3 regions of the Caldifermentibacillus hisashii genome follow, and region 2 is predicted to be linked to each of the others. Evidence: predicted binding sites of a transcription regulator. Region 2 holds the regulator's gene; each other region holds the start of a gene.
What was found. The regulator CtsR, encoded in region 2, represses protease genes until heat stress. The targets are predictions, from matches to a motif close to ATGGTCAATAAAGGTCAAACA.
Positions count from the first base shown of each region.

Region 1: a site for CtsR is predicted at 1,947-1,967, ahead of NSQ14_RS07055 (ATP-dependent Clp protease ATP-binding subunit). Genes of this name have one in related genera too.
Region 3: a site for CtsR is predicted at 1,838-1,858, ahead of NSQ14_RS10135 (D-Ala-D-Ala carboxypeptidase VanY). Genes of this name have one in related genera too.

Region 1 covers NZ_CP155467.1:1,497,520-1,501,741, forward strand. The annotation lists gene NSQ14_RS07055 (ATP-dependent Clp protease ATP-binding subunit) at 1-1,721, opposite strand, end outside; gene NSQ14_RS07060 (YkvI family membrane protein) at 2,165-3,178, shown strand; gene NSQ14_RS07065 (CPBP family intramembrane glutamic endopeptidase) at 3,360-3,974, opposite strand.
Region 2 covers NZ_CP155467.1:110,042-114,263, forward strand. The annotation lists gene glpT (glycerol-3-phosphate transporter) at 1-700, shown strand, start outside; gene NSQ14_RS00525 (CtsR family transcriptional regulator) at 1,282-1,743, shown strand; gene NSQ14_RS00530 (UvrB/UvrC motif-containing protein) at 1,767-2,309, shown strand; gene NSQ14_RS00535 (protein arginine kinase) at 2,313-3,383, shown strand; gene clpC (ATP-dependent protease ATP-binding subunit ClpC) at 3,399-4,222, shown strand, end outside.
Region 3 covers NZ_CP155467.1:2,143,234-2,147,455, reverse strand. The annotation lists partial or broken gene NSQ14_RS10140 (IS1182 family transposase) at 84-1,592, opposite strand; gene NSQ14_RS10135 (D-Ala-D-Ala carboxypeptidase VanY) at 1,872-2,684, shown strand; gene NSQ14_RS10130 (S41 family peptidase) at 2,764-4,222, shown strand, end outside.

The sequences.
Region 1 (4,222 bases), 1.4 Mb from region 2:
CTTGTCATAATAATAACCGTGTTATTAAAGCTTACGGTTCTACCTTGGCTGTCTGTTAAACGCCCGTCATCCAAAATTTGCAGGAACATGTGTAAAACATCCGGATGTGCTTTTTCGATTTCATCCAATAATATTAAGCTATACGGATTTCTCCGGACTTTTTCCGTTAATTGACCTGCTTCTTCATGACCAACATAGCCAGGCGGTGAACCGATTAATTTAGAGACGCTGTGTTTTTCCATATATTCACTCATGTCCAAGCGAATCATTGCGTCTTTTGTACCAAATAATTCTTCGGCAAGGGTTTTGGCCAATTCAGTTTTCCCAACACCGGTAGGACCGATAAAGAGGAACGAACCGATTGGACGGTTTTTTGCTTTTAATCCGGCCCGACTGCGGCGAATGGCTTTAGCTACTTGACGAACCGCATCGGCCTGACCAATTACTTTTGCAGCTAAGTTTTCTTCAATATGTTTTAATTTTTGTTGTTCATCGGCTTGGATTTTGCCAACCGGGATACCGGTTTTTTCCTCAACAATTTGTTGAATCAAATCAACATTGATAATTGGTGTAGCTGCATCTTTTGCTTGGCTGCCCTGATTTTCCAGTGTTTGTTCTTCATCACGTAATTTTGCAGCCAGTTCATAGTTTTCAGCTTGTAGGGCTTGTTGTTTTTCTTCGGCAATTTGTTTTAAGCGTTCTTCAATATAAGCCGGTGTTAATGTTTTTGATTCGAGATTCAATTTAGAACCGGCTTCGTCAAGTAAGTCAATCGCTTTGTCCGGTAAGTAGCGGTCTTGAATATAGCGATGAGACAAGTTGACACAAGCACGAACGGCTTCGTCAGAGTATTTTACTTGATGATATTCTTCATACTTCGGTTTCAATCCCATCAATATTGTAATTGTTTCATCGACTGAAGGTTCATGAACTTGAACCGGTTGAAAACGCCGTTCCAAAGCTGCATCTTTTTCAATTTGACGATACTCTTTCAAGGTTGTTGCACCAATTAATTGCAGTTCACCTCTGGAAAGAGCTGGTTTTAAAATATTTCCTGCATCCATGGAACCTTCCGCAGAACCGGCACCGACAATCAAATGAATTTCGTCGATAAACAGAATCACTTCCGGTCGATTTTGTACTTCGGCAATTAATTGTTTCATTCGTTCTTCAAATTGTCCGCGTATACCGGTGTTGGCAACGAGGGATGCGACATCGAGCAGGTAAACTTGTTTTCCCCGAAGTTTCATCGGAACATCGCCTGCAACAATTTTTAAGGCTAAACCTTCTACAACTGCTGTTTTACCAACGCCAGGTTCTCCGATTAACACCGGGTTATTTTTGTTACGACGGTTCAAAATTTCAATTACTTTTTTAATTTCTTCATCCCGACCAATAACCGGGTCAATTTTGCCATTTTCTGCCTCAAGATTTAAGTTTTTTCCATATTGATCAAGGAAGCCACCACGACCGCCGGATGTTTGCCGAGTTAGCGTTTTTACCCCATTTTGACCATCAATTGGGCTGCCAAACGGAACAAAACCTCCAAACATTTGTGAAAACGGGTTTGCATTTCCCATGAAATTTTTCAAAGAAGAATTTAATTTTTCTTGTTCCTCTTGATAGCATTTTTGACATAAAGCATATTCAGTTTGTTTTCCATTTACGTAAAATTGTAAATGAATGTTTGCCTCATTTTTATGACATTTTTGACATAACATCGTGCAAACCTCCTTACTAAAAGAATTATCTATTTTTATTTAGCTAATAGGAAAGTATAAATTTTTCAATTTCTACTTTCCTAACGCATAAGTGCACTGAAAGACTTCGGTAGCATTACCTCGCAAGCGAAAATGTTTTTTCGCTGAACTACGGCTCTGCTCTCACCTAAAGGCTCGGCAGTCGCCGAGTTTTCTTTATGAAGTATATAACCTGTCAGTTGTTTGACTTTGACTATCCTTGACCTTCTGACTATATTATACTTTGACCATCTTTGACTTTCAAGTATTTTGCCATAAAAATTTTAAATAAACAGTGAAAAGTTTGTATCGTTCTTTCTTGTCAGATACAAGTACTTCGATGGATGAAATACCTATTTGTGAAATATTTCGTACCGTTCTTTCCTTGTCCTCCTTGGCATAAGATGAAGGGAGGGGGGAGTTTGGTGAGTTGGAAAAAGTCTTTTCAATTGGCCTTTATCTATGTAGGAACGATTGTTGGGGCAGGATTTGCAACCGGTAAAGAAATTGTTGAGTTCTTCTCCCAATATGGTTTTATGGGTTTGATTGGTATCTGTATTTCCGGCCTTTGTTTTATCGGTTTTGGTGTAAAAATCATGTTATTGGCGATCGAATTGCAGGCGAGGAGTTTTCAACAATTAAATGTACATATTTTTGGACCATATTTCGCACCGGTGATTAATCTTATCATGTTTGTCATGTTAGTAGGGGTAACATCTGTCATGTTAAGCGGGGCGGGAAGTGTGTTTCAGGAACAATTGCATTTACCTAAAATGGCTGGAATCCTTATTACCATCATTTTTACGTTAATTGTACTTTTGATTGGGACAAGGGGGCTGGTTTGGGTTAATACGCTTGTCGTTCCTGTTTTAATATTATTTAGTTTTCTGTTAGCGTATCTTGCTTTCCATTTACCTGACTTTATGGGAAATGTTGCAAAAGGATTTCATTTTACATGGGGGGCAATTATTGATAGTTTTGCTTATGCTGCATTTAATATTTCCTTGGCAACAGCTGTACTTGTACCGGCTGCCACCGAAATCGGTGATAAGAAGACTGTGAAAAGGGGGGGAGTGATCGGTGGACTAGCCTTGACATTGATTTTGATCTCAAGTCACGTCACCCTGGTTCAGCTTCCATCTTTAACCGAATTTCAAATTCCAATGGCTGTCATGGTGAACACCCTGGCCACATCATTCCATTTCCTATTTATCATTGTCATTTACGGGGAGATTTTTACATCGGTTGTCGGCAATTTATATGGTTTAGAGCGGTTTGTGAAAAGGAAAATACCGGGGAATACATTAACAATTGGAATGGCCATTCTTTCCGTTGCATTTGCCATCAGCATGGTGGACTACGGAACTTTGCTGTCTTTTTTATATCCTTTATTTGGTTATATCAGTCTAGTTTTTCTTTTATTATTAATTATACGATAATACCAAAAAGGTGTCCCGGTTAAAGGACAGGGTAACCGGGACACCTTCTTTATACGATAAGGAAGTATAAATTACTTGCAAGGAAGCAAATTCGACGTAGCGGAAAATTTTAAGTTTTAAGTATAAATGCACAAGGAAAGCTACAGGAATACATCAAAGCCGAAAAAATCTTATATTTTTATTATCGTAATGGAAAAAAGACAAACAATAGTAAATCAAAAGTTAAGTGTGAGATGACAACAAGCGGCAGGCTGCGTTTCCAAGCATAAAGAGCTCCCCATACGATTCCTGCTATGAAAGCGGCTATAAAAAGTACAATTGATCCTGAATATAATTGTGCTAAACCGTAAAGGAAGGAAGATACAATGACAGCCGGCCAAATTTGGTTGTCTTTAAGCAAACGCTTGAGAATAAATCCTCTCCAGAAAAATTCTTCACCGGGTATTAAAATCAGTACTAAAACAATAAAATGCCAAATCACTTTAGGTGAATATAAATGATATAAACTTGTAATTTGATTTTTAAAATAAGTAAAGTTGATTAAGCGGACAATGGTATCGCCAAGCCAAAAAATAGCATAGAGCATAAAGCCGGACAGTACTCCGTAAAGTAAATAGCGTCCGAGTGATAATTGATCATCAATATCTTCATTTAAAATCGAGTAAGCAATTAACAAAAGCATAGCGCCTGTTAAGATATACCAAAAAACTTTTGCTTGATCAAAGGCGAAAAATATTAGTAAATGGGCTATGGCAAGTCCAAACAGGAATCTCCAATCAGTGAATGTCTTTGTCATATTTGCGAGGCTCCTTTCAAAACATAAATATATTTTAGCATAATTTATGAAGGAGAAAAATGAAAAAAGTAGTGAATATAAAGTAGGAGTGAGGAGAAAAAGTACTCTGCATGAACGGTCACTAAATCTTCCCGCATAAATCAAAGAAGCAAGGGTGGGAAATGCGTACCCATAAATCCCTTATTGGCTCAACTAACAATCAGTGAGGTAGATTCCCCACTGATTGAAGTTTTCACTGTATATTTTAC
Region 2 (4,222 bases):
ATCTGTTGGATTACCTCCAATTGAAGAATACCGAAATGATTATCCAACAAAAACGCGAGAAACATTTGAAAAGGAGCTGACAACGAAGGAGATCTTATTTAAATATGTATTAAACAATAAGTGGGTTTGGGCGATAGCATTTGCGAATATTTTTGTTTATTTTGTACGCTATGGCGTTCTTGACTGGGCACCGATGTACTTAAGTGAAGAAAAAGGTTTTGATATGGATAAATCTAGTATTGCCTACTTCTTATATGAATGGGCTGGTATTCCAGGTACGTTATTATGTGGTTGGATTTCAGATAAGGTATTTAAAGGGCGCCGTGGACCCGCAGGCTTTGTCTTTATTCTTGGAGTTTTAGTTGCTGTTCTTGTGTACTGGTTTAATCCAGCAGGAAAGCCGATTATTGATATGGCTTGTCTAATTGCAATAGGATTTTTAATTTACGGACCTGTTATGTTAATTGGTTTACAAGCACTTGATTTTGTACCTAAAAAAGCTGCAGGAACCGCTGCTGGTTTAACCGGATTATTCGGATACCTAGGTGGCACAGTAACTGCAAATGCTTTAATGGGTGTCCTTGTAGATGCAGCGGGATGGAACGCAGGTTTTATATTGTTAACGATATCATGTGTACTCGCAGCAGTTGTTTTTGCATTTACATGGAATGTTCGTGGACAGGAAATTGTTAAAAACTAATTATTAAATCAATTTAGAAATATCCCTGTTTTAAAAAAGTTAATTCAGGTTTCGATTTGGAGAGATCTTAAGAATAAAGGCATAAAAGGATCGCAGTATTTACCAATCAAGTTTATGCTTTCTTAAGATCTCTTTTGCCAATGACATTTACCAAAATCAGTTTTAAAAAAAGAATGAAACCATTTTTCATAATCTCAAACCTTAGAAAACGTCTCATGCTCTGAATAATTTCCCCGAAACCCCAAGAAATTGAAATAACTTTTACCCGGACTTTAAAAAGTCTTTCCCAAAAACTTATCGCTCAAAAAATGTGTTTAGCATTTTTCAAGGAATCATCGTGAAAGACAACTTTTCAATCAAATCATGTGCTATTTTATGTAAACAATGTTTAGAAGGTACTTTCAAAGGCAACAAATAAATTATAAATGAAAATGGTTATTTGGTTTGCGATTCATAATAAAAAAATATATAATAAATTAAAGTCAAATATAGTCAAAGTCAATAGTTAATAATATAATTGATTATAGGAACTTCTGTTGTTTTTGAAAATAATACAAAGAGGTTTTTGGAGGGAGGAAACCTTGAGAAATATTTCGGATATCATTGAGGAATATTTAAAGCAAATATTAGAGATGAGTGAAGAAGAAATATTAGAAATTAAACGCAGTGAGATTGCCAGTAAATTTCAATGTGTTCCTTCACAGATCAATTACGTTATTAATACAAGATTTACCCTTGAACGCGGCTATTTAGTTGAGAGTAAACGTGGCGGTGGCGGATATATTCGGATTATTAAAGTTAGACCGAATAGTAAGAAACACCTTATCGACCAATTGTTTGCGATCATTGGTAATCAAATTCCTCAATCTTCTGCTACAGATATCATAAATCGATTACGAAAAGAAGGAGTTATTAATGAACGTGAAGAAAAAATAATGTTAAGTGCACTGGATCGTTCAGTAATTTATTTAGACTTGCCCGAACGAGATTTAATAAGGGCAAGAATTTTAAAAGCAATGTTATTAACTCTAAAGTATGAATAATATCATAAGGCAGGGGAACTAAGTTGATATGTCAAGAGTGTCAAAAAAGGACTGCAACCTTGCATTTTACAAAGATTATTAATGGGGAAAAAACGGAAATACACCTTTGTGAACATTGTGCACAAGAAAAAGGTACAGAGTTTATGATTAGTGGTACTTCCGGATTTGCAATTAATAATTTATTAGCAGGATTATTCAATTTGAACTCGAATATAGAACAATTAAATCAAAATAATCCGATCCAATCCGGCGAAATTATTCAATGTGACAGATGTGGAATGACATTAAATCAAATTTTGAATATTGGACGTTTCGGATGTGCACATTGCTATAAAGCATTTCAAGAACAATTAAATCCACTTTTAAGAAGACTCCATGGAGGAAATTGGAAACATAATGGAAAAATCCCTCAACGTTCCGGTGGAGTCCTGAACATCCGGAAGAAAATTGATATCTTAAAAGAAACGTTACAAACCTTAGTTGCTAAGGAAGAATTTGAAAAAGCCGCTGAAGTAAGGGATGAAATTCGCCTTTATGAGAAACAATTGCAAGAGGGGGGCGAATAAACTATGTCAATCGAACGGTTTATAAATCAATCGATAAGTTCCTGGATGAATGCAGATGGTCCCCAGGCTGACATTATTTTGACTTCCAGAATTCGTCTGGCAAGAAATTTAAAAGATTACTTATTCCCAACCATTTTTACAAAAGAGGAAGCTGACAAAGTCCTAAAACAAGTTGAATCTGTTATTCCACTTTTAAATTTGCATCCGCTAAAAGATGCGGAATTGTTAAAAATGGAAGAACTTCAACCTTTACAGAAACAAGTGTTAGTGGAAAAACATTTAATTAGTCCAAGTTTAGCCGATCAGTCTATTACCGGTGCATGTCTGTTATCGCAAAATGAAGAAATTAGTATTATGATTAATGAAGAGGATCATATTCGAATACAATGTATTTTATCAGGATTGCAATTACAAGCAGCTCTTGATCTTGCTAATGCGGTTGATGACCAGCTTGAACAGCACTTGGATTATGCGTTTAATGAAGTGCGTGGTTATTTAACAAGTTGTCCGACAAATGTTGGAACAGGACTTCGGGCTTCTGTTATGCTGCATCTCCCCGGTTTGGTCATGACACAACAAATGAGACAGTTGATTCCATCTATTAATCAACTTGGTTTAGTTGTCCGGGGGATTTATGGAGAAGGGAGCGAGGCTTTAGGCAATATCTTCCAAATTTCCAATCAAATTACATTGGGAAAATCCGAACAGGATATTATCATAGACTTAAATGATGTGGTTCAACAGATTGTTAATCAGGAGCGTGCGGCCAGAGAAGCGATTATTAAAACATCCGGTGTTCAATTAGAAGATAAAATTTATCGTTCATTAGGGGTACTAATGAACAGCAGGATTATTGAAACAAAGGAAGCGGCTCAATGTCTGTCCGATGTGCGCCTTGGCATTGATATCGGATATATAAAAAATATCTCAAGGAATATTTTGAATGAGTTAATGATTCTTACACAACCCGGTTTTTTACAACTTTATGCAGGTGGAGGACTTAGGCCATTTGAGCGAGATGTAAGGAGGGCAACGATGATTCGTGAACGCCTCCAAATGGAAAATAACAACTGATAAGGAGGTAAATATATGCTATTTGGACGATTTACTGAAAGAGCACAAAAGGTATTGGCACTTTCCCAGGAAGAAGCCATCCGTTTAAAACATGTGAATGTAGGGACCGAACATATTTTGTTAGGATTAGTCCGGGAAGGTGAAGGGATTGCTGCTAAAGCTTTGTTTGGAATTGGATTAACTCCGGAAAAAATACAAAAAGAAGTGGAAAATTTAATTGGTGTTGGCAAAGAATTAACACAAACTCCCCAATATACGCCGAGAGCGAAAAAGGTTATTGAACTATCCATGGATGAAGCAAGAAAACTCGGGCATTCCTATGTCGGAACGGAACATATTCTTCTCGGGTTAATTAGAGAAGGAGAAGGTGTGGCTGCACGTGTACTTAGCAATCTTGGCGTAAGTTTAAATAAAGCACGGCAACAAGTTCTTCAGCTGTTAGGTAACAGTGATTCGGGTGCTTCTAATGGGAGTGTAACGAATGTAAACACACCAACTTTGGATAGTCTTGCCAGAGATTTAACACAAGTGGCAAGGGACGGCAATCTCGATCCTGTTATTGGTCGCAGTAAAGAAATTCAACGGGTTATTGAAGTATTAAGCCGTCGAACAAAAAACAACCCGGTCTTAATTGGTGAACCCGGTGTCGGAAAAACGGCGATTGCGGAAGGACTGGCACAACAAATTGTCAACAATGAGGTGCCGGAAATTTTACGTAATAAACGGGTAATGACCTTAGATATGGGGACCGTTGTTGCCGGAACGAAATATCGCGGAGAATTTGAGGATCGTCTCAAAAAAGTAATGGACGAAATTCGTCAGGCCGGAAATATTATTCT
Region 3 (4,222 bases), 1.9 Mb from region 2:
AGAAATTTTCTGTAAATGGTATTTTTTACAATAGAATTTAGATGAATTTTCTGTAAATGGTACTCTTTACCATAGAAATTAGTAAAAATGACAAATGTTTGGATATAATTCGCCTTTTTAGAGGATAGTATGGCGGCTATCCTCTTTAAATTTACTGCCAAGGCTGTGAGCTTGGCTTGTAAGCCCATGCTTTTTAGACCGTACCATTTGGCACGATCTAACCCGTGGAAATTCTTCATTTCGCCATTTTTCCCTTCTTGGCATGCTCTTTTTTTATACTTCTCTTTAAATCCCTCCGATTTCTGTTGTTGACTATACTCATAAAATTCTGGGGTGTTGATTCCGATCCCTAATACTTTCCCGACTGTTTTTCCGGTTATGCAAACTTCTCGCATTGGGCAATTTCTACATTGTTCTCTGTCAAAATAGTAATTATACGTTTCTTTTCCACATTTTCTTATGTAGTGTTTCTTTTTGATTGTTTTGTTTCCTTGACTACAGAACCACTCGTCAGAATCTTTGTTATAACTGAATCTTTCTTCGTCTATGCGATATGCAGCTTCACTTACAGGGATGTATGCCTTTGCTTTAAGTTCAGAGATTTTGTCTAAGATTGGCTTTTTAAAATAGGCTTTATCACCGTACACTTCTGGTATTTTTATTCTCGTTTTCTTGGTTAACTCTAATAATTCATCAAACTTCGTGCCATCCACATAAGCTCCATTACCAGTATGTACAGCTGTAATTATTCGATCTTCTGTTGTCATCATAAATTCCGTTTTATAACCAAAGAAAGGATCATTTTTGCTTTTATACCCTATTCTCGCTTCTTGGTCGACAATCGATCGTACCCCTCTTTGCTCTATAAACTTCGGGTCTGCTAAAATTTCTTTCGCATTATTAACGAGTGCTTTTGTTTCAGGTGCTTTCTCTAGTTCAACTAGTTCTTCTACCTTTGATACCGTTTCTTCAAGATAGGACTTCATTGTTTTTCTAGCTTCATCATGGTTTTCTATTTCTTTATAATCAGGGATTTCTTGGTTGATTTCACTTGGTATTTCTCCGTTTTCTTCTTTAACCGTTTTAAAGATTTTTTTCGCTAATTGTTTCATGACTCGTTCCGGTCTATATTTTTTGGTGTTGGCTTCTGTATGAGTGGAATCAATCGTTATACCAGAAACCTTTTGTAAAATTCCTTTTTCAATGCATTGGTTTATGATTTCAATAATAATTTCATCTATGGTGAGATTGCCTTCTAATCTACTTTTACGAAATTTTGTCAAAAGACTTGGGTGAGGGAGGTCGTCTTCCGGATTGATTCCTAAAAAATACATATATGCAAGGTTTAATGAGCAATTTTCTATAACTTTCTCATCAGATAAGTCATAGAGTTTTTGTAACACCAAGATTTTAACCATAAGTTCGGGCTCTTTTGCTGGCCTTCCATATTCTTTACAGTAAGTTTTTTCAAGCATTTTATTGATAAAACTAAAATCTACTTCATCTCTTAATAATTTAAGTGTATGATTTTCAGGAATTTTATCGTATAATATGGAATAGATGCTTAATTGATTATCTTTTTCTTTAAGCATGATAGATACCCCCAGTTTGGTTTTGGTTTGTAGTATAACTTTATTATACCAAATATTGGGGGTATTTTTTTCAATTTATTATACATATAATTATTTCGAATTTTCAGATTGACTTTTTCAGTGGCCCCGGAGCACTTTCGTAAGCCATCGCAACCAAATGCAACACGGTAAGTTGGGAAATACTGGTATTTATGAGTAAAATAAATTTATCTGTTCAAGGCTTCAGGAGAGTGATAAAATGATAAATGTTGAATAAAAGGAAAATAGGTGAGAAAATAAATGAGAACGATTATTATATCCGTATTGACCGGAATGCTATTACTATTAACGAGCTGCTCGCTTAATGATTTAACCGGAGAAAATAAGCAAAGTAACAACAATCATCAGGCAAATGAACAAACAACCGAAAATGACCAGTCAAATTCACCGGAAAACGCTGATGAAAATGATGGCACAATAAAATTAGATAAGAAGTACTTTAATATCGTTGCAGAACAAGATGGAAAAGAAGTCATTCAAAATGTGGATAATCTATTAATTCTTGTAAACAAACAATCCGCTTACTTACCGGCAGATTATGTTCCGGCTAATCTTGTCAGACCTAATGTTCGGTTTTTAGATATCGAAAAGAGCTATTTAAAGGAAGAAGCTGCTCGTGCTTTGGAAAAAATGTTTCAACAAGCTGAAGTTGAAGGAATTTCCTTGTATGCTGTATCCGGTTATCGTTCCTATACGCGACAAACGGAAGTCTTTCAAAGAGAAGTTGAAGCAAAAGGTGAAGAAAAAGCAGTGGAAGCTGTTGCCATACCTGGACAAAGTGAACATCAAACCGGACTTGCCATGGATATTTCGGCAGAGAGTGCAAATCTTGATTTAGTAGAGTCCTTTGAAAGCACCCCTGAAGGCACATGGCTGAGAGAAAATGCTCATAAATTCGGTTTTATCTTACGCTATCCAAAAGGAAAAGAAGCAATCACCGGATATCAATATGAGCCTTGGCATTTCCGCTATGTTGGAGAAGAAACGGCAAAAATTATTTATGAAAACGATTGGACATTGGAAGAATTTTTCCAAAATGCAAAAGCCGTTTAGACATTGAACCGTGTAATGTTTCGCATTGAAATATACCTGCAGTTTCATTATTTAGTTTTTTTGAAAGTGGTGAGAATGAGTGGATAACGGTGAAAAAATAGAAGAGAAAAATACCGAAAATAAAACCGATTCTGTTGATCCAAATAAATACATGAAAATAAAGAAATTTCATTTTATTATACTAATTTTCCTTATCGTAATACTTACGACAGGAATGACCGCTTTTGTCCTTTCTTTTGGGGATGAAAAGGTAGTGGAGAAAATTCAAATTCAGGATCGGAAAGATTTTACAAAACTATATGAAACATTTGAAAGCATCAAAGCCAATTATATTCATAAAGTGGATGATAAAAAATTAATAGAAGGGGCCATTAACGGGATGGTGGAATCTCTAGGGGACCCTTATTCGGACTATATGACATCCGCAGAAACAGAAGAATTCAATGAGACCATTTCGTCCTCTTTTGAAGGTATTGGCGCACAGGTCGAACAAAAGGATGATCATATCGTTATTGTTGCTCCAATTAAAGGTTCACCGGCAGAAAAAGCAGGACTTAAGGCTAATGATATCATCCTTGAAGTGGATGGAAAAAGTATTCAAGGAATGAGTTCCAATGAAGCTGTTTCCCTAATCCGCGGTGAAAAAGGAACGAAAGTCAATTTGAAAATTTCTCGTCCGGGGGTTACTGACCCAATTGAATTGAGTATCACTCGTGACGTTATCCCGGTCGAAACGGTTTATAGCGAGATGCTGGATGGTCAAATTGGAAAAATACAGATCACTATGTTTTCTGAACGAACCTATACGGAACTCGTATCACACATCAATGAGTTGAAAAAGCAAGGAATGAAAGGACTAATTTTAGACTTACGACAAAATCCAGGAGGCTTACTGGATCAAGCAATTGAAATTTCTAGTTTATTTGTGCCGAATGGGAAAGTCATCTATCAAATGGAAAAAAATGATGGTAAAAAAGTCCGTCAATTGTCAAATCAGAAGGAACCTTTTAATATTCCTCTAGTTGCTGTTGTAGATGGCGGAAGTGCGAGTGCATCGGAAATATTAGCCGGTGCTTTGAAGGAATCAGCAGGGGTACCAATTGTCGGTGAAAAAACTTTTGGAAAAGGGACCGCACAAACGGCTGCTAGTTACAATGACGGCTCCACCTTGAAATTGACGACCGCAAAATGGTTAACACCAAGCGGAAAGTGGATAAATGAGCAAGGAATTGTACCGGATTATGAAGTGAAAATGCCGGAATATGCGAATTTAACTTATGTTGATCCCGGAGTCGAGTTGAAAAAGAAAAGTATAAATGAACAAGTTTCAACCATTGAAAAAATGCTTGAGGCTCTTGGATATCAACCGGGCACCATTGACGGCGCTTTTGATGATGAGACAGAAGCAGCAGTCATCAAATTTCAAAAGGATCACGGATTGGAACAAACAGGGGTTGTAACCGGTGATACAACCGTTCAAATTATGGAGGCATTGCGAAATAAACTAATTGCGGAAGACCCGCAAATCGCAAAATCAG